4 regions of the Devosia sp. CAU 1758 genome follow, and region 2 is predicted to be linked to each of the others. Evidence: predicted binding sites of a transcription regulator. Region 2 holds the regulator's gene; each other region holds the start of a gene.
What was found. Region 2 encodes LexA, which represses DNA repair genes until DNA is damaged. Its sites were predicted from a motif close to TGTTCNNNNTGTGTTCNG; they were not measured.
Positions count from the first base shown of each region.

Region 1: a site for LexA is predicted at 2,171-2,188, ahead of ACXYMS_RS13545 (ImuA family protein). Genes of this name have one in related genera too.
Region 3: a site for LexA is predicted at 1,059-1,076, ahead of ACXYMS_RS09405 (DNA recombination protein RmuC). Genes of this name have one in related genera too.
Region 4: a site for LexA is predicted at 2,529-2,546, ahead of ruvC (crossover junction endodeoxyribonuclease RuvC). Genes of this name have one in related genera too.

Region 1 is NZ_JBTLRJ010000004.1:32,645-36,707, forward strand. It holds gene ACXYMS_RS13540 (Y-family DNA polymerase) at 1-1,461, opposite strand, end outside; gene ACXYMS_RS13545 (ImuA family protein) at 1,346-2,155, opposite strand; gene ACXYMS_RS13550 (tellurite resistance TerB family protein) at 2,383-2,853, shown strand; gene ACXYMS_RS13555 (hypothetical protein) at 2,847-3,419, opposite strand; gene ACXYMS_RS13560 (universal stress protein) at 3,515-3,964, shown strand.
Region 2 is NZ_JBTLRJ010000003.1:370,720-374,782, reverse strand. It holds gene trpC (indole-3-glycerol phosphate synthase TrpC) at 1-240, shown strand, start outside; gene moaC (cyclic pyranopterin monophosphate synthase MoaC) at 240-719, shown strand; gene ACXYMS_RS11910 (molybdopterin molybdotransferase MoeA) at 716-1,918, shown strand; gene lexA (transcriptional repressor LexA) at 2,036-2,755, shown strand; gene ACXYMS_RS11900 (IlvD/Edd family dehydratase) at 2,824-4,063, opposite strand, start outside.
Region 3 is NZ_JBTLRJ010000002.1:692,822-696,884, forward strand. It holds gene ACXYMS_RS09405 (DNA recombination protein RmuC) at 1-1,034, opposite strand, end outside; gene def (peptide deformylase) at 1,168-1,683, shown strand; gene fmt (methionyl-tRNA formyltransferase) at 1,794-2,717, shown strand; gene truA (tRNA pseudouridine(38-40) synthase TruA) at 2,717-3,457, shown strand; gene ACXYMS_RS09425 (hypothetical protein) at 3,464-4,033, opposite strand; gene ACXYMS_RS09430 (hypothetical protein) at 4,048-4,063, opposite strand, start outside.
Region 4 is NZ_JBTLRJ010000001.1:313,082-317,144, reverse strand. It holds gene ruvB (Holliday junction branch migration DNA helicase RuvB) at 1-492, opposite strand, end outside; gene ACXYMS_RS01565 (HEPN domain-containing protein) at 862-1,368, opposite strand; gene ruvA (Holliday junction branch migration protein RuvA) at 1,365-1,982, opposite strand; gene ruvC (crossover junction endodeoxyribonuclease RuvC) at 1,979-2,485, opposite strand; gene ACXYMS_RS01550 (GGDEF domain-containing protein) at 2,908-3,663, shown strand; gene ACXYMS_RS01545 (YebC/PmpR family DNA-binding transcriptional regulator) at 3,724-4,063, opposite strand, start outside.

The DNA of each region.
Region 1 (4,063 bases), on a different contig from region 2:
TTTGAGCCGTTCGCCCGAGCGCCACCATTCGGCGCTCAGCCGCTCGGGTCCGGCAGCCTTGACTAGCCGATATTGCTGCCGCCGCCACATCATCGAGGCCGGCAGCCCGTCGGGCACTTCAGCATTGATGGCGACGAGTTCGGGCTGGGGCAGGAGGCGCAGGGGCCGGTCTCGGTCAGGCCCGACAGGCCTCTGCATGGTCACCCCTGCCACGGCAGGCACGAGCCGGGCTGCCTTTTCCGGGATATGGCTCTCGACCAGTTCGGTCTTGAGCACGCTAAGCGCACCCAGCCGGCTCGTCAGCCGGTCAGTTAGCTGGTCGAGATCGCTGGCACCGGTCTCAATTGTGAAACTACTCAATTGGGAGGCTTCGAGCCTGTCGAGCGAACTTGCCGCCAGCCGTACCATGTCTATGCCGAAGCCCGGATCGTAGTTTTCTTCTTCCAGCCTCTGGGCGCGGTGGCGGAAAAGATCGGCAATGTGTCTAGGGTCGCGCGTCAGCCGTGCAGCATTGAGCGAGAGCGTCATAACCTTGTGGTCGACGCGGTAGAGGAAAAGGTGAAAAGTCTGGGCGCCCAGGCCTTCGCTTTCGAGCAGTTGCGAGAGGTTTTCCGCTAGTCCCTCCGCCGTCAACAGCACGTCATCGAGCGTTGAAATCGGCTCGAAGAACTTGCGCTCGACGAAGTGATCGACGGGCGGCACGCGCGGCGTCATCCGCTCCTCAATATGGCCATAGGCCTGGTCGAGCCGCAGGATGAGCGAGGCACCAAACCGGGCCAGCAAGGGCTTTCGGGGTCGCATCCGCAATTCACCGAGGGTTTTAAGACCCATCTGTGCCAATAGGTCCATCTGCGTCTGGTCAAGCCGGAGCGCGGCAACCGGGAGGGCATCGAGCACATCGACAAGCTGATCGGAGGCGACGATCCGGCTGCGGGCAAAGTGACTAATGGCCCAGGCCGCGCCGATGGTCGAGGCGATGGCGCCTGAAACTGTATAGCCTAGGCCGCGCAACCGATTGAGGACCATGCGCAGCATCTCGGCCTCCCCACCGAAGAGATGGGCAACCCCCCTGATGTCGAGAACGAGGTCGCCGAACGGCGCCATGTCCTGCATCACCGCCACCAGCGGACTGACATTGGAATGCCAGTCGGCAAAATCGGCAAAGGCCGACACCAGCATCCCTATATCCTGCTCGATAATGGTGAGGCCGGGCAGCATGGCCCGCGCATCGGCAAGCGCCTGACCGATGCGCAATCCCTCTCTGCTGGCCTCGCGGTCGAGCGCCGCCAGCCGCAACCCGCCCTTGATCTTTTCATAAAGAACCAGCGGCGGTTTGAGGTCGGGATCACGCCGTTTGAGATATTCGGTCGGCCAATAGGGCAGGAACAGGCATAGGAACCGACGTTCCGGGATGAGGCTGGCGCGTGTGGCCAGACCCGTTGGGGAGTGCCTTGAAACCATTTTCTGTCCATTCCAGGATCCATTCGACATTGCGCTGGCCGGCATTGCCCTTTTCGAGTTTGACCCCCCAGCGGGCCATTCCAGGAGCACGCTCGTCAAACAGTCTTCGCCCGGACCGTTGCGGCAGGAGGTGCCAGCGCAAATGGGCCGCGCTTGCTTCCCTTTTCTGGCCATAGCGCAGCAGAAACAGGGACGTACCGCTTTCGACCGCGCGCATGCTGAGCCGCCGGCTGACGGTAAAATCAAGCGGTTCGGGATCACCACCGATATCGGCAATGATGCCGGCAACGGCCTGGCAAGCCAGGGATTCCTCGGCCACCCAGAGCAGATCGCGCATATCTGCGGCGCGGACGATGACAAGGCGTGCCGGGTCCAGTCCGAAGGATGAAAGCCCCGGCCCATAGGGTAGGCCAAAGAACTGCGCATCGGTGGCAAGCTGCAGATAGAGCACGGCCATGCGCCTGTGGCTCAGGAGGGTTTTTGCCTGTGCCAGTGCAAAGCCCAGGCTGGCGCCGCCATTGCGGACCGCATCTGTAAACACCTCCTGCAGGAGCCCGCCAGGCAGGCGCGGAAACGCCCCTTCCTCAACGTTGAAGGAGCGGGCCTGCATCTCCGCCAGCGCCGGCTTGCGCTCGATTTCGGCAATGACATCCCGCAGCGCGGCAAGGCGCTGTTGATGATTTTGGGTCTGCATGGGGCGACCGTGTAAGTGAACAAAGAGGGAACATTTAGACTCCGAATCTCTCGTGAGTCGAGTCCCTTCTGCATTGCCCGGTGTGACCGGGCTGCATCACGCCGCTCAAGACCGCGTGAGCCCGGCAAAAGTCGATTGAGCCAAACGCGCTTATGGCTAGTCTCGACCTGCCTGCCTCCCGGCACGCATCCAACCACGTCCATCGACCCCGAGAGAGGCTGACCGCCATGTTCGAGGCCCTGACCCGCTTGTTCTCAAAACCCGAGGCGCCGGCGGACCTGCATGACCCCAAGCTGGCTGTGGCCGCCCTTCTGGTCCATCTGGCCGCCGTCGATGGCTCCATGGACAAAGCCGAGCGCAAGGCCATTCGCGGCGCGCTGATGGATCACTATGATCTCGATGAACAAAGCGTCGACCGACTCATCCGCGAGGCGGCGCGGCACGATGCCGAGGCGGTGGATTTCTACAAGTTCACCTCTGGCCTGACCCAGCTCGACATGGGCGACCGCATCGAAATCATCCGCATGATGTGGACCGTGGTCTTTGCCGACCGGCAGAATCACGAGCTGGAAGACAACATGGTCTGGCGCATTGCCGAGTTGATCGGCGTCTCGAGTCGCGACCGCACCATCCTGCGTAACCAGATCCGCGGCCGCGCCGAAGAAACCGAGGCCGACGCTGAAGCCGAGGATCAGTAGGCTTCAAAAGCCCCGATGATCTCGACCTCGTCAGTCATGCAGTCGAAATCCCCCGCCCGGTCGGCCGCCTCCCGCGCCAGTTCATTGGCATCGGCATTGGCGCGCGCATCGACATAGGCGATGTGGCAGCTATTGCCCTCGGCAATCTGGGTCACCACCAGCACCTGCCCGAAATTCTCGCCCGTTTCCGGATGCGCGGTGTGATAGCGCACGATGGTGGCAATGGGGAACCAGCGCCCAAGCGCATTGGACAGCCGCCATTCGAGCGTGTCGCCCAACTCATTGAACGGCGGCAGGGTCTGGAAGCCGGCGCTGCTCTCGTCGGCGTCAAAGCCATAACTCAACGAAAACCGCAAATCCCCCTCTTGCACCATCAGCGGATAGCCCTTGTACCCCGGGCAGGACCAGGAGGCGCCGAAATCATCGGCCTCGAGCACCAGGCAATCACTGCCAAGATCAAGATCGGTATAGGCGCTGGTAAAGCCGGACTGGGCCATGGCCGGCGCCAAAAGCAGTGCGGTCACGCCCAACAGGCCGGCCGTTTTGATCAAGACATTCGCGCGCATTGGACTAATCTCCCCGCCATCATGACCCGGCATGATCCAGATCAATATGCCGCCATGATGACCGCACCATACTGCCCCCGCAAGGAGAGCAAGCAATGTACAAGAACCTGCTGATTGCCATCGATGGCTCGGACCTGGGCAACAAGGCGTTAGAAGCCGGACTGGCGTTGACCAGGCTCAACGGCGCCAATGTCACCATCCTGACCGCCACCGACCCTGTCAGCACCGGCATCGGCTCGGGCGGCTTCGGCACGATTGATGCCGGTCCCATCGTCGCGCGGCTTGAAGAAGCCTATGCCGCCGAAGCCGCCGATCTGCTCGCTGCCGCCCGCCATCAGGCTCAGGAGGCCGGGATAACCGCCGAAATCCTGCACCTGCCGCGCCAACGTCCCGCCGATGGCATCCTTGAAACGGCCGCCGGGAAATCCTCGGACCTCATCGTCATGGGGTCCCATGGCCGGCGCGGCCTTGGCCGGCTTCTGCTCGGCAGCCAGGCCGCCGAAGTGCTGGCCCGCGCCAGTATTCCCGTGCTGATCGTTAAATAAGCAGGGCTGCTGCGGCAGTTTTGGACCTTGCCTTTGAGAGCCATTGAAGGCAGAACCGCCGCACTCCTGGACCTCCTCCATGAACGGCGAATAACGAAC
Region 2 (4,063 bases):
AACCGCAACCTGCGCACCTTCGAAACGACGCTCGAAACCACGGTGAACCTGGCCGCTGGCGTGCCGGACGATGTGCTGCTGGTCAGCGAAAGCGGCATCGTCACCCATGAGCATGTCCGCATGCTCGACGAGCGGTGCAATGTCGGCACTTTCCTTGTCGGGGAAAGCCTGATGCGGCAGGACGATGTGGTTGCTGCCACCCGCACCCTGTTGGTGGGTCATGCGGAAACGGTGCGCTGATGGCCGGGGGCCTCACCCATCTCAACGAGCGGGGCGAGGCCCATATCGTTGATATCGGTGACAAACCGGTTACGCGACGGCGTGCCGTGGCGCGGGCGCGACTGAGTGGCGAGGCTGCCACCATGGCAACGATCCTGGGCGGCGGTCTCAAGAAGGGCGACGCCCTTGCCGTGGCGCGCATTGCCGGCATCATGGCGGCCAAGAAGACGTCGGAGCTCATTCCGCTTTGTCACCCGATCCCGCTGTCCAAGGTCAGCGTCGAGATCAATGCCGATGGCAAGCATGCCATTATCATTTTGGCGACCGCCGAGACCACCGGCCAGACCGGGGTGGAAATGGAAGCCCTGGTCGCTGCCTCCACCGCGGCACTGACGCTCTATGACATGGCCAAGGCCATCGACCGCGCCATGGTCATTTCCGACATCTGCCTCATTGAAAAATCCGGCGGCAAGTCGGGCGATTTCGTTCGGACGCCATGAGCCTGCTTCCGGTCGACGACGCGCTGAAGGCAATTCTCGCGCATGTGCCGCCGGTTGTGCGCGAAAATGTGCCGCTGGCAGAAGCATCTGGCCGTGTGCTGGCTGAACCGCTGAAGGCCCGCCATGATCAGCCGCCCTTTGATGCCAGCGCCATGGATGGCTATGCGATGCGCGCTGCCGATGCCGCCGAGGGCGCGTTCCTCGACCTTGTCGGCACCTCACAGGCTGGCGCCGGCTTTGGCGGGTCGGTTGGTCCGGGCCAGGCCGTCCGCATCTTTACCGGGGCGCCGGTCCCGGCTGGGGCAGACACGGTCATCATGCAGGAAGAGGCCGTGCGCGAGGGCGACCGGGTGCGGTTCACCGCCCCTGCCCGGCCAGGCCACAGCATCCGCTCCAAAGGCAACGACTTTTCAACTGGCCAGGTGCTGGTGGCGGCCGGAACGCGGCTGACGCCGATGCAGATTGCGGTGGCGGCGGCGGCCAATGCGGCGAGCCTGTCTGTCGCGTGCCGCCCGCATCTGCACCTGATGGCCACCGGCGACGAACTGGTCTTGCCCGGCACGCCGCTTGGCCCGGACCAGATCGTGGCCTCCAACAGTTTCGGGCTGGGCGCCATGCTCGCCCCATATGCCCAGACCATCACCGACCATGGCATTGTCCGCGACGACGCAGCGACGCTCCGCGCCAAGGTTGCCGCCAGTCTTGCCGCCGAGCCCGACTTCCTCATCACCACGGGCGGCGCCTCGGTGGGAGAGCATGATCTGGTCCAGGACGTACTGAGGGAACTCGGCGTTACCCTCGATTTCTGGCGCATCAACATGCGGCCGGGAAAGCCACTGATGTTTGGCACGTGCGGCCGGACCCTTGTCTTTGGCCTGCCGGGCAATCCCGTGTCGGCCATGGTTACGGCCATGGTTTTCCTCAAGCCGGCCCTGCGGGCCTGGCTTGGCCTCGCCGAACCTCCGGCCTGGCGGCTGCCCCTGGCCGCGCCGACATCGCCCAACAGTGCCCGCCGCCACTTCATGCGGGCTCGCCTCGTGCAAACAGACGCCGGCCCCATGCTACAGCCCGTCTCGCAGACGGACAGTGGTCATACCTCGTCTCTGGCCGGCTCCGACTTCCTCATCGTGCAGCCTGAGCATGATCCGGGTCAGCCGGTCGGGACCATCGTTGAGGCTGTGCCCCTGAATGCCTTCTGAGGCGTTCATCTTGTTGCTTTTCGTTCATGACGGGACTCCTGGATCGAGGCATTGCAGAACATTAGTGGAACATGTATGGTCGTTCCGTCTATGTTCCGATTCTGGATGGTGGGGCCAATGCTGACGCGCAAACAACACGAATTGCTGATGTTCATCCACGAGCGGATGAAGGAAAGCGGCATTCCCCCGAGCTTTGACGAGATGAAGGATGCCCTTGATCTTGCGTCAAAATCCGGCATCCATCGGCTGATCACGGCGCTTGAAGAGCGTGGCTTTATCCGTCGCCTGCCCAATCGGGCGCGCGCGCTGGAAGTGGTCAAGCTCCCCGATTCCATGAACCCCTCGCTGGGTGGCCGCAAGTCGCGGTTCGAGCCTTCCGTCATCGAAGGCAATCTGGGCAAGGTCGCCAATCCGCCAGTTCGAAATAGCGCAATGGGATCAGATGATTACGCCAGGCCGGTGTCGATCCCGGTCATGGGCCGCATCGCCGCCGGTACGCCGATCGAAGCCATCCAGACCCACTCCCATACCATTGCCGTGCCGCCTGAAATGCTGGGTGCCGGCGAGCACTATGCCCTTGAAGTGCGTGGTGATTCCATGATCGAGGCCGGCATTTTCGACGGCGACACGGTGCTTATCAAGAAGCAGGAGCATGCCTCGACTGGCGAGATCATCGTTGCCCTGGTCGATGACGAGGAAGCCACGCTCAAGCGCCTGCGCCGCAAGGGCGACACGGTGGCGCTTGAAGCGGCCAATCCGGCCTATGAAACCCGCATCTTTCCGCCCGACCGGGTCAAGGTGCAGGGCCGGCTAGTGGGCCTGCTGCGCAAATACTGAGCCACATCCGCGATGAGAAAAGGCCCGCCTATCTGGCGGGCCTTTGTTATTGGCGAGAGTGCGCGGAGCTAGTGGTTGTCGCGCGGCACGCCTTCGGTCTGGGCGATGCGCTGATACTTGACTGCTGGGCGCAGGACAGCGCCGCTGCCGAGCTGGTCGACCAGGCCGCGCTGGATTTCCTGCCATGGAGTCTGGTGCTTGGGAAACTTATAGCCCCCTGACGCTTCCAGCGCTGCGCGGCGCGTGGCGATTTCCTCGTCGGAAATAAGGATATCGGCCTCGCCCTTGTTGAGGTCGATGCGAACGCGATCACCAGTCTTGAGAATGGCAAGATTGCCCCCGGCCGCGGCTTCCGGAGAAGCATTGAGAATGGAGGGTGAACCCGAAGTGCCGGACTGGCGGCCGTCGCCGATACAGGCCAGCGAGTGGATGCCCTTCTTGATCAGGTAGTCGGGCGGACGCATGTTGACCACTTCGGCAGCGCCCGGATAGCCAATGGGGCCGGCGCCGCGCATGAAGAGCAGGGTGTGCTCGTCGATGTCGAGCGAGGGATCGTCGATCCGGTGATGGTAGTCCTCCGGGCCATCGAACACCACGGCCTTGCCCTCAAACATGCCCGGATGTTGCGGATCGGACAGGTAGCGCTCGCGGAACTCGGGCGAGATCACGCTGGTCTTCATGATGGCGTTGTCGAACAGATTGCCGCGCAGTACCAGGAAACCCGATTCCGCCTTGAGCGGATTGCCGAACGGCCGAATGACCTTGTCATCCTGGATGGGTGTCGCGCGGCAATTCTCGCCAATGGTCTTGCCATTCACGGTCGGGGCATTCTCGTGGATGAGTCCCTGGGCCATCAACTCGTTGACGACCGCCGGGACACCACCGGCGTGGTAATAGTCCTCGCCCAGATATTCGCCTGCCGGCTGCAGGTTCACCAGCAGCGGCACCTTCAGTCCATGCTGCTGCCATTCGTCGATATTGAGATCGACGCCGATATGGCGGGCAATGGCGTTGATGTGGATCGGTGCATTTGTCGAGCCGCCAATGGCTGAATTGACCACGATGGCGTTGAGGAAGTTTTCCTTGGTCAGAATGTCCGAGGGCTTGAGATCCTCATGTACCAGTTCCACGGCGCGCTTGCCGGTGCGGTAGGCCATTTCCTGGCGATCGCGATAGGGCGCGGGAATGGCGGCCGATCCTGGCAACTGCATGCCCAGGGCCTCGGCCAGCGAGTTCATGGTCGAGGCGGTGCCCATGGTATTGCAATAGCCAGTCGAGGGCGCTGACGAGGCCACCAGTTCGATAAAC
Region 3 (4,063 bases), on a different contig from region 2:
AGCTTGGCATCGTGCTGGATGGCGGTGGCCAGCGCGGATTCGATGGGGACGAACATCATCACGTAATCAAGACTCGACCTGGCGGCACGCTGATAGGTCTTGTCGCCCAGCGTAGCGATATGACCGCGCACCGAGGTGATATGGGCCCGCAAGTGCTGGTCGCGATCGTCCTCGTGGCTGTTGACGAAGGCCTCGAATGCGGTCAGCGACACCTTGGAATCGATGACCAACCGATCGCCATTGGGCATGAGGATTTCAACATCGGTGCGCAGGCGCTGGCCGTCCTCGCCAGTATGGCTCTGCTGAGTAAAATATTGCTCGCCCTCGCGCAGGCCAGACTGTTCGAGAATGGTCGAAAGGATCATTTCGCCCCAGGCGCCCTGGGTCTGCGAAGACCCCTTGAGGGCGCGGGTCAGGTTCTGTGCCTCGGTGGTGATCTGCAGATTGCTTTCGGCCAAAGCGCGGATGCGCTCGCCCATGGCCGAGCGGTCTTCCACCAGGTTCTTGTGGAATTCGGTGATCTTGTCCTGCAGGGGCTTCAACAGCGTATCGACCTGCTCGCGGTTCTGCTTGGTAAAGGTCTCGCTATGGCTACGGAGCACATCGCCGGCAATGGCCTTGAACTCGTCGGTCATCTGCTGGCGCGCTTCCAAGAAACGCTTAAGGTTCGCCTCGTTCTGCCGAGACTGCTCGTCGAGCCGCGTGCGCATGGCGGCCAGTTCGGATTGCAGTTCGGCGCTTTTGTCGCGCTCGGTAGTGAGTTGATCGGCGGCGCGGTCGCGATCGCGGTCCAATTGCGCTTCGAGATCACGAATGCGGGTGTCGCGCCCGGCGATCTGTTCTAGGAAATTGGCCCTGAGCCCTTCGGTGGCTTCCCGGGCGGCCAGTTCGGCGCGCCCGGCATTGGCGCGGGCGGAAACCACCAGCCAGACCACAAGGACGACGAGCAGCAATGCGCCTCCGGTCAGCAGGGCCGTTGCAAGGGAGACCGGGATATCACCCAGGGTGAAGAGGATGGTGTCGAGTTCGCGCATGTGCCCAGTCTAGTCCGATTCTTCTGTTCGCAAAATGTTCCGCATGGATGGCGGATTGACCGGGCTTGCTGTTGACCGCAAGGCCGGAAATGGCCATATCGGGGGCAATCCATTCATCGCCGGACTTTCTGACATGGCCATCCGCCCAATCCTCGTCATTCCCGATGCGCGCCTGCGCGCTGTTGCCGACCCGATCATCGATATCGATGACGAGATCAAGGCACTGGCCAAGGACATGCTGGACACCATGTATGACGCGCCCGGCATTGGCCTGGCCGCGCCCCAGATTGGGGTGATGAAGCGCATCGTGGTGATGGACCTAGCAGGCGAGGGAGAACCCCCGGCCCCGCTGGTGATGATCAACCCCGAGATCACCGGTTTTGGCGACCAAATGCAGGTGACCGAAGAGGGGTGCCTTTCCATCCCCGAGCTCTATTACGAGGTCGAGCGGCCCAATGACGTGACGGTCAGCTATACCGATCTTGAGGGCAAGCTGGTATCCAAGGAAGCCGAAGGAAAGCTGGCCGTGTGCATCCAGCACGAACTCGATCACCTCGATGGCGTGCTCTATATCGATTATCTCAGCCGCTTGAAGCGCGACAGGGTGATCAAAAAATTCGAGAAGCAGGCGAAGCGGGCGGCGAGCTGATAATCGGTGGCCGCTACCTCGCCCTTCGACAGGCCCAGGATGAGGTCTATGGGAGCGCTGCGTTCGCGTAGAGCTCATGGTGAACTTGTCGAACCACGAGGTCGCTGACCATGCGCGTCGTCTTCATGGGTACGCCCGAATTTTCCGTGCCGACCCTGACCGAGATTGTCTCGGCCGGGCATGAGGTGGTAGCGGTCTATACGCGGGAGCCCAAGCCGGCGGGGCGCGGGCAGGCGGAGCGCAAGAGTCCGGTACACGAGACTGCCGAGGCTTTCGGCATTCCCGTCTTCACCCCAAGATCCCTCAGGGGCGAGGCCGAACAGGCGCAGTTCGCCTCGCTGGGGGCCGAAGTGGCCGTGGTAGTGGCCTATGGGCTGATCCTGCCAACGCCGGTGCTTGAAGCCCCCGAATACGGCTGTTTGAACCTGCATGGCTCGCTGCTGCCGCGCTGGCGCGGCGCGGCGCCGATCCAGCGCGCCATCATGGCGGGCGACAGTCAGACCGGCATTGTTGTCATGAAAATGGATGAAGGGCTCGATACCGGCGCCATGGGCCCGACCGAGATCATCCCCATTGCATCCGACATGACGGCGGGCGAATTGCACGACCAGATGATGCGGCTGGGCGCGGACCTGATGGGACGGGCACTGGCGGCGCTGGAACGCGGCAGCCTCGATTTCACCGCACAGCCCGGCGAGGGCGCAACTTATGCGGCCAAGATCGACAAGGCCGAGGCCCGGATCGATTTTTCCAGACCGGCGAGCGAAGTGCACAATTTGATCCGGGGCCTGTCGCCTTTTCCGGGTGCCTGGTTCGAGCTGGAGCTGGGTGGCAAGCCGGTGCGGGTCAAGGCCCTGCGTTCGGCGCTGGTGGATGGCGCGGGCGCGCCCGGCACGCTGATGGGCGGCGACCTGGTCATTGCCTGTGGAAGCGGTGCGGTGCGCCTTATTCAGGTGCAGCGCGAGGGCAAGGGCGCCATGGATGCGGCGACGTTCCTGCGTGGTGCCGGGCCGCTGCCTGATACAGTCAGCTGATGCCGCGCTACAAGCTCACCGTGGAATATGATGGGACCCCGTTCTGCGGCTGGCAGCGGCAGGCGGACCGGATGAGTGTGCAGCAGGCGCTGGAAGAGGCGGTGGAGCGCTTTTCAGGCGAGATTGTCACCAGCCAGGCGGCGGGGCGCACGGATGCGGGCGTGCATGCGCTGGGCCAGGTGGCCCATATCGACCTTTCAAAGGACTGGGATCCGTTCCGCATTCGCGAGGCGATGAACTATCACCTTCGGGACTTTCCGGTGGTGATCGTCGAATGCGACGCGGTGGGCGATGAATTCGAGGCGCGGTTTTCGGCCCTGGCCCGGCATTATGAATATCGCATTCTCAATCGGCGGGCGCCGGCGGCGCTGGAGCGCAACCAGGTCTGGCATGTGCCCAAGCCGCTCGACGTGAAAAAGATGCACGAGGCAGCCCAGATGATCCTGGGGCTGCATGACTTCACCACTTTTCGGTCATCGGAATGCCAGGCCAAGTCGCCCATGCGTACGCTGGACCGGCTGGATGTGACCGGGGATGGTGAGATGATCGCCATCACGGCCAGCGCCCGCAGCTTCCTGCACCATCAGGTGCGTTCGATGGTGGGGTGCCTCAAGCTGGTGGGCATGGGCAAATGGAGCCCGGCCGACTTTCGCGCGGCGCTCGATGCGGCGGACCGCAGCCGCTGCGCGGCCATGGCTCCCCCAACCGGGCTCTATCTCACGGGCGTCGACTATCCCTGAGTGAGCTTAGGTCGCCGGCCCCATGGTCTGGAGCAGGATGCCGCCCAGGATCAGCAGCCCGAGGAAATTTGCGGCCAGTTGAGCAACGATGAATATGACGATCTGCATCGGTGCTAGGGTCACAATGCGGCGGGCAATGTTGACTTCGATAACGATGGCCAACAGACCCATGGCCAGCAGCATAATCTCGCTGCCGCCGAGCAGCACTATGCTGAGTGCACCCGCCAACGACACATAGAAATTCACCCAGTTGTCGGCAACAAGATAAGGCATGAAGCCATCGAGGCGACCCATCATCTGCAAGACAATGTAGGCGGCGCCGATCTGCAAGACGAAAAGCAGCGCTGATAACAGCGTCATGCTGGCGGCGGCGCCGGGCGATGAAGGCACCCCGAACAATGGCGGGACAAATACGCTGACGCCCACGGCCAGGACCAGGACGATGAAGCTGCCGACGACGCCGCGCAGGGAAAAATCGAAATACCGGGCCGCATCGGGACGCCCCAGAACCAGCGCCCAGGCGCCGCGCGCGGCATCAAGGGCTTCTTCTAAAAACGTCTGGGAAGGCTGGGCCAAGGGTCTGTCTCGTCTCAGGCGGGGGGATTG
Region 4 (4,063 bases), on a different contig from region 2:
CGTCGTCAGCAGCCCCGCCCGCGTCGTCGCCCCCACCAGCGTGAATTTGGCCAGGTCGATCCGCACCGAACGAGCCGCCGGCCCTTCCCCGATGATCAGGTCGAGCTGGAAATCCTCCATTGCCGGATAGAGCACTTCCTCGATGGCCGGGTTGAGCCGGTGGATCTCGTCGATGAACAGCACATCCCGCTCCTCGAGATTGGTAAGGAGCGCGGCCAGATCCCCCGCCTTGGCAATCACCGGGCCGGACGTGGCGCGAAACCCCACGCCCAGCTCCCGGGCGATGATCTGGGCCAGCGTCGTCTTGCCCAGGCCCGGCGGGCCGACAAACAGCACATGATCTAGCGCCGAGCCACGCTGCTTTGCCGCCTCGATGAACACTTCAAGGTTAGCTCGCGCCGCCGCCTGCCCGACAAAATCGGAGAAACCCGAAGGGCGCAGGGAAACATCAAGATTGTCATCGCGGCCGGCAGTGGCGGAGGTCAGGGTCACGCTGGGAGCATCCGCGCCGTAATCCATACCAGGGCAAAAAGCAGCTTCGCCTCCCTCTCCTGATCGGTGAAGCCACTAAAGCCGTCAACTGATCCCACATACAGGTCTTCGCCATCAACGTCGGGATAGCTCACTGTCATCCCACCGTGCCAAACTCTGATATCGCCGCAAAGACGGCCGGACCTTGAAACGTCATATTGTTCAGGGACCGATGGGGAGGTCATCTTTAGTACCATGCCAAGGCGATCAGCCGCCTCCAGGACTAGCGACGGGATCGTGGGCGCCTGCCCCTTCGGAAGGTTTAGCTTCTCAAGCTGTTGCACAATTGATGACATAAGCTTCAACCAGATTTTGAACAGTCATAATAAGTTAAGCCTTTGAAAGCTTTAGCTCCCAACGTGGACGATCAACTGGCCATGTTAGAACCCAGTCGGGTTCAAAGGTGCCCCACAAGCTCTCGTATGCCGACGCCAAATTTGGCCGCCGCCGCCTGATCTCACGATAGCATTCGATGAACGCTCGTCGGGGATTATCATAGTCCCCGAACAACAAATCCGTCTCAAATGGATAGCGCCAATCTTCAAAATAACGTGCTATCTCCGACACGCACCCGGAAAGGTGGGGGAGGTTTTCACGAACCCCTTCCGGCAAGAGACTGAACAGCTTCTCGAGATCATGTCCCTTCGCGGGACTGCCGATCGCAACCACATGAAGGACCTTGAGCGCCAGTTCAACTGCAAAGGCATAGTTCACTATCGTCGGAGCGGAGACCGAATGAAACCCATAGGGATCGAACTTCAACTCCAGTGAGCAGCGCTCCGCTGCCAAGAAAAAAGCAGTGGCGGTATCTATCTGCCGCTGTAGATCGGGACTCAACTGCTCAATTCCCGCAATCCCAGCCGGATCAGCTTTTCGGTCGGGGTGTCGTCGCCCTCCTTGGCCACGACCCGCGCCACGGCGCTTGAAGCCTGTGCCGAGGAATAACCAAGATTGGTCAGCGCCGACACCGCATCAGACACATTGCCGGCGGCAAGGCCCTCGCCCAGCGCCGTTTGCAGCCCCAATGTCCCGGCATCGATGCCACCAATGGCGGGCACCTTGCCCTTGAGCTCGGTCACGACGCGCACCGCCAGTTTTGGCCCCACGCCGTTGGCCCGGCCAATCATCGCCTTGTCCTGCAGGGCTACCGCGCTGGACAGTTCTGACGGCGAGAGCACGGATAGGATCGCCAGCGCCACCCGCGCGCCCACGCCCTGCACGCTGGTCAACAGGTTGAACCAGCCCTTCTCGGCCTCGCTGGCAAAGCCGTAGAGTTTGATGAAATCCTCGCGCACGATGGTCTCGATGAACACCACCGCCGCCTCGCCCACCCGCGGCAGCGCCTGCAGCGTTCGCCCCGAGCAGAACACCTCGTAGCAAACCCCGCCGCAGTCGATCAGCACGACATCGTCGCCAAAACTGTCGACCAGGCCCTTGAGCTTCCCGATCATGCAAAGGCTCCCATGCGGCGGGCAGAGACACGGTGATGCGCGTGGCAGATGGCGATCGCCAGCGCGTCGGCCGCATCGGCGCCCTTGACCACGGCGCTGGGCAATAGCGTCTTGACCATCAGCGCCACCTGGTTCTTGTCGGCATGGCCGGTGCCGACCACCGATTTCTTGACCAGGTTGGCGGCATATTCGGCCACCGGCAGCCCGCGCATAGCCGGCGTCACCAGCACCACGCCGCGCGCCTGGCCTAGGATCAGCGCCGAGCGTGCTCCGGCATTGACGAAGGTTTCTTCCACCGCAGCCTCGTCCGGCGCATGCATGTCGAGCACGCCATTGAGCCCGGCCGCCAGCGCGGCGAGGCGTTCGGCCAGCGAGCCATCGACCGGTGGCGTCAGCGTGCCGCCCGCAACAAAGCTCAGCCTGTTGTCCCACGCTTCGATAATGCCCCAGCCGCAGCGTCGCAGCCCCGGATCGATCCCGATGATTCGCACAGCCCGTGTCATGGCATTCCTTGTAGTGGCGGCACTGCACCTTACCAAGCGCAAAGTGAACAAATGAGCAACAAAGCTACATCTTTGGACGCTTCGTTCAATTTTTACCGGATGGACAAACCCTGTGTAGAGGAACCGCTGCTAGCTTCGGTTTCTGGGAATGCAGGCATTGGGGCGAACATGACAGGGGCATACGACACGCTCACCGGACACGCCTGGATACGGGCTTCTCGCAGGGCAAGTCTGCCCGCAGCCATCTCGGTTGTGCTGCGGGAGCATTTGCAGCAACTCGCTTCCGTCGACTGGCTCACCCGCCGCCTTCCCTCGGCGGCGGCATGAAACAGGAACAGCTTGCGCCCTCCCATTTGCGCCCTCCTGCATCCCCGCGATCGCATCATCGTTCGTCGTCGGAGGAACCCGTTCGGGTCATACCCTTGCAGAACTGGACGAGCGTCGCGCGCTGGACGCTGTTTGGCACCCTGGCCTGTGTCCTCACCTCCCTTGCCTTCAATCTGGTGGCCTTTGGCGACCTGGGCGGGGAAGTGGCCATGCGCCTTCTGATCAGCGCCACCGCCCTGCCCATCCTAATCGGCGCGCCGCTCTTCTTCTACTTCAGCCTGCGCATGCGGGGGCTGGCCATTGCCAATGTGCGGCTGGGGCGCGTAGCCCGTACCGACAGCCTGACCGCCTGCCTCAATCGCGGCGCCTTTACTGGCCGCATCGATGCCTGGCTGCGCGATCCGTCGGCCGCTTGCTGCGGCGCTCTGCTGATGATTGACGCCGACCATTTCAAGTCGATCAACGATCTTTACGGCCACGACATCGGCGACGAGGCCCTGACCATCATCGCCCGCTCGATCCGCTCCATATTGCGCAATGGCGACATCGTCGGTCGTATGGGCGGCGAGGAGTTCGGCGTCTTCCTGCCCGGCGTCACTCATCGGCAGGCGCAATTGGTCGCCGACCGCATACGCCTCTCCGTCAACACCGCCGATTTCCGCCCGCATGGCGAGATCAGGCAGCTTTCGGTCAGTATCGGCGGCGCGGCCTTTTCCGAGACCACCAGCTTCGCCCAGTTGTTCCGTATCGCCGACCAGCGCCTTTATGGCGCCAAACATGCCGGCCGCAATTTGGCAATCGTGGTCCAGGTCGAAGATCATCCGGCCATCAATCTCAAGCGCACGGCATGAAAAAGGGCGGCCTGAAGGCCGCCCGGAATTCTTGCTCAGCACACGATTGCCGACCGCTCCTCAGCCTTCCAGCTTGGCGGCGTCTTCGTCGCTCATGTCGAAGTTCGAATAGACGTTCTGCACGTCATCGTCTTCCTCGAGCGTATTGATCAGCTTCATCAGCGTCGCGCCCTTTTCGGCGTCGATCGGTGTCTGGTTCTGCGGCCGCCAGATGGCCTTGACCGCCTCGGCCTCGCCCAGCACGGCCTCCAGCGCCGCTGACACTTCGGCCATGGTCTCGAAGCTGGTGTAGATATAGTGGCCGTCCTCGTCGCTCTCGACATCGTCAGCACCGGCCTCGATGGCCGCTTCCATCACTTTGTCTTCCGAGCCCACCGTGGCCGGATAGGTGATTTCGCCG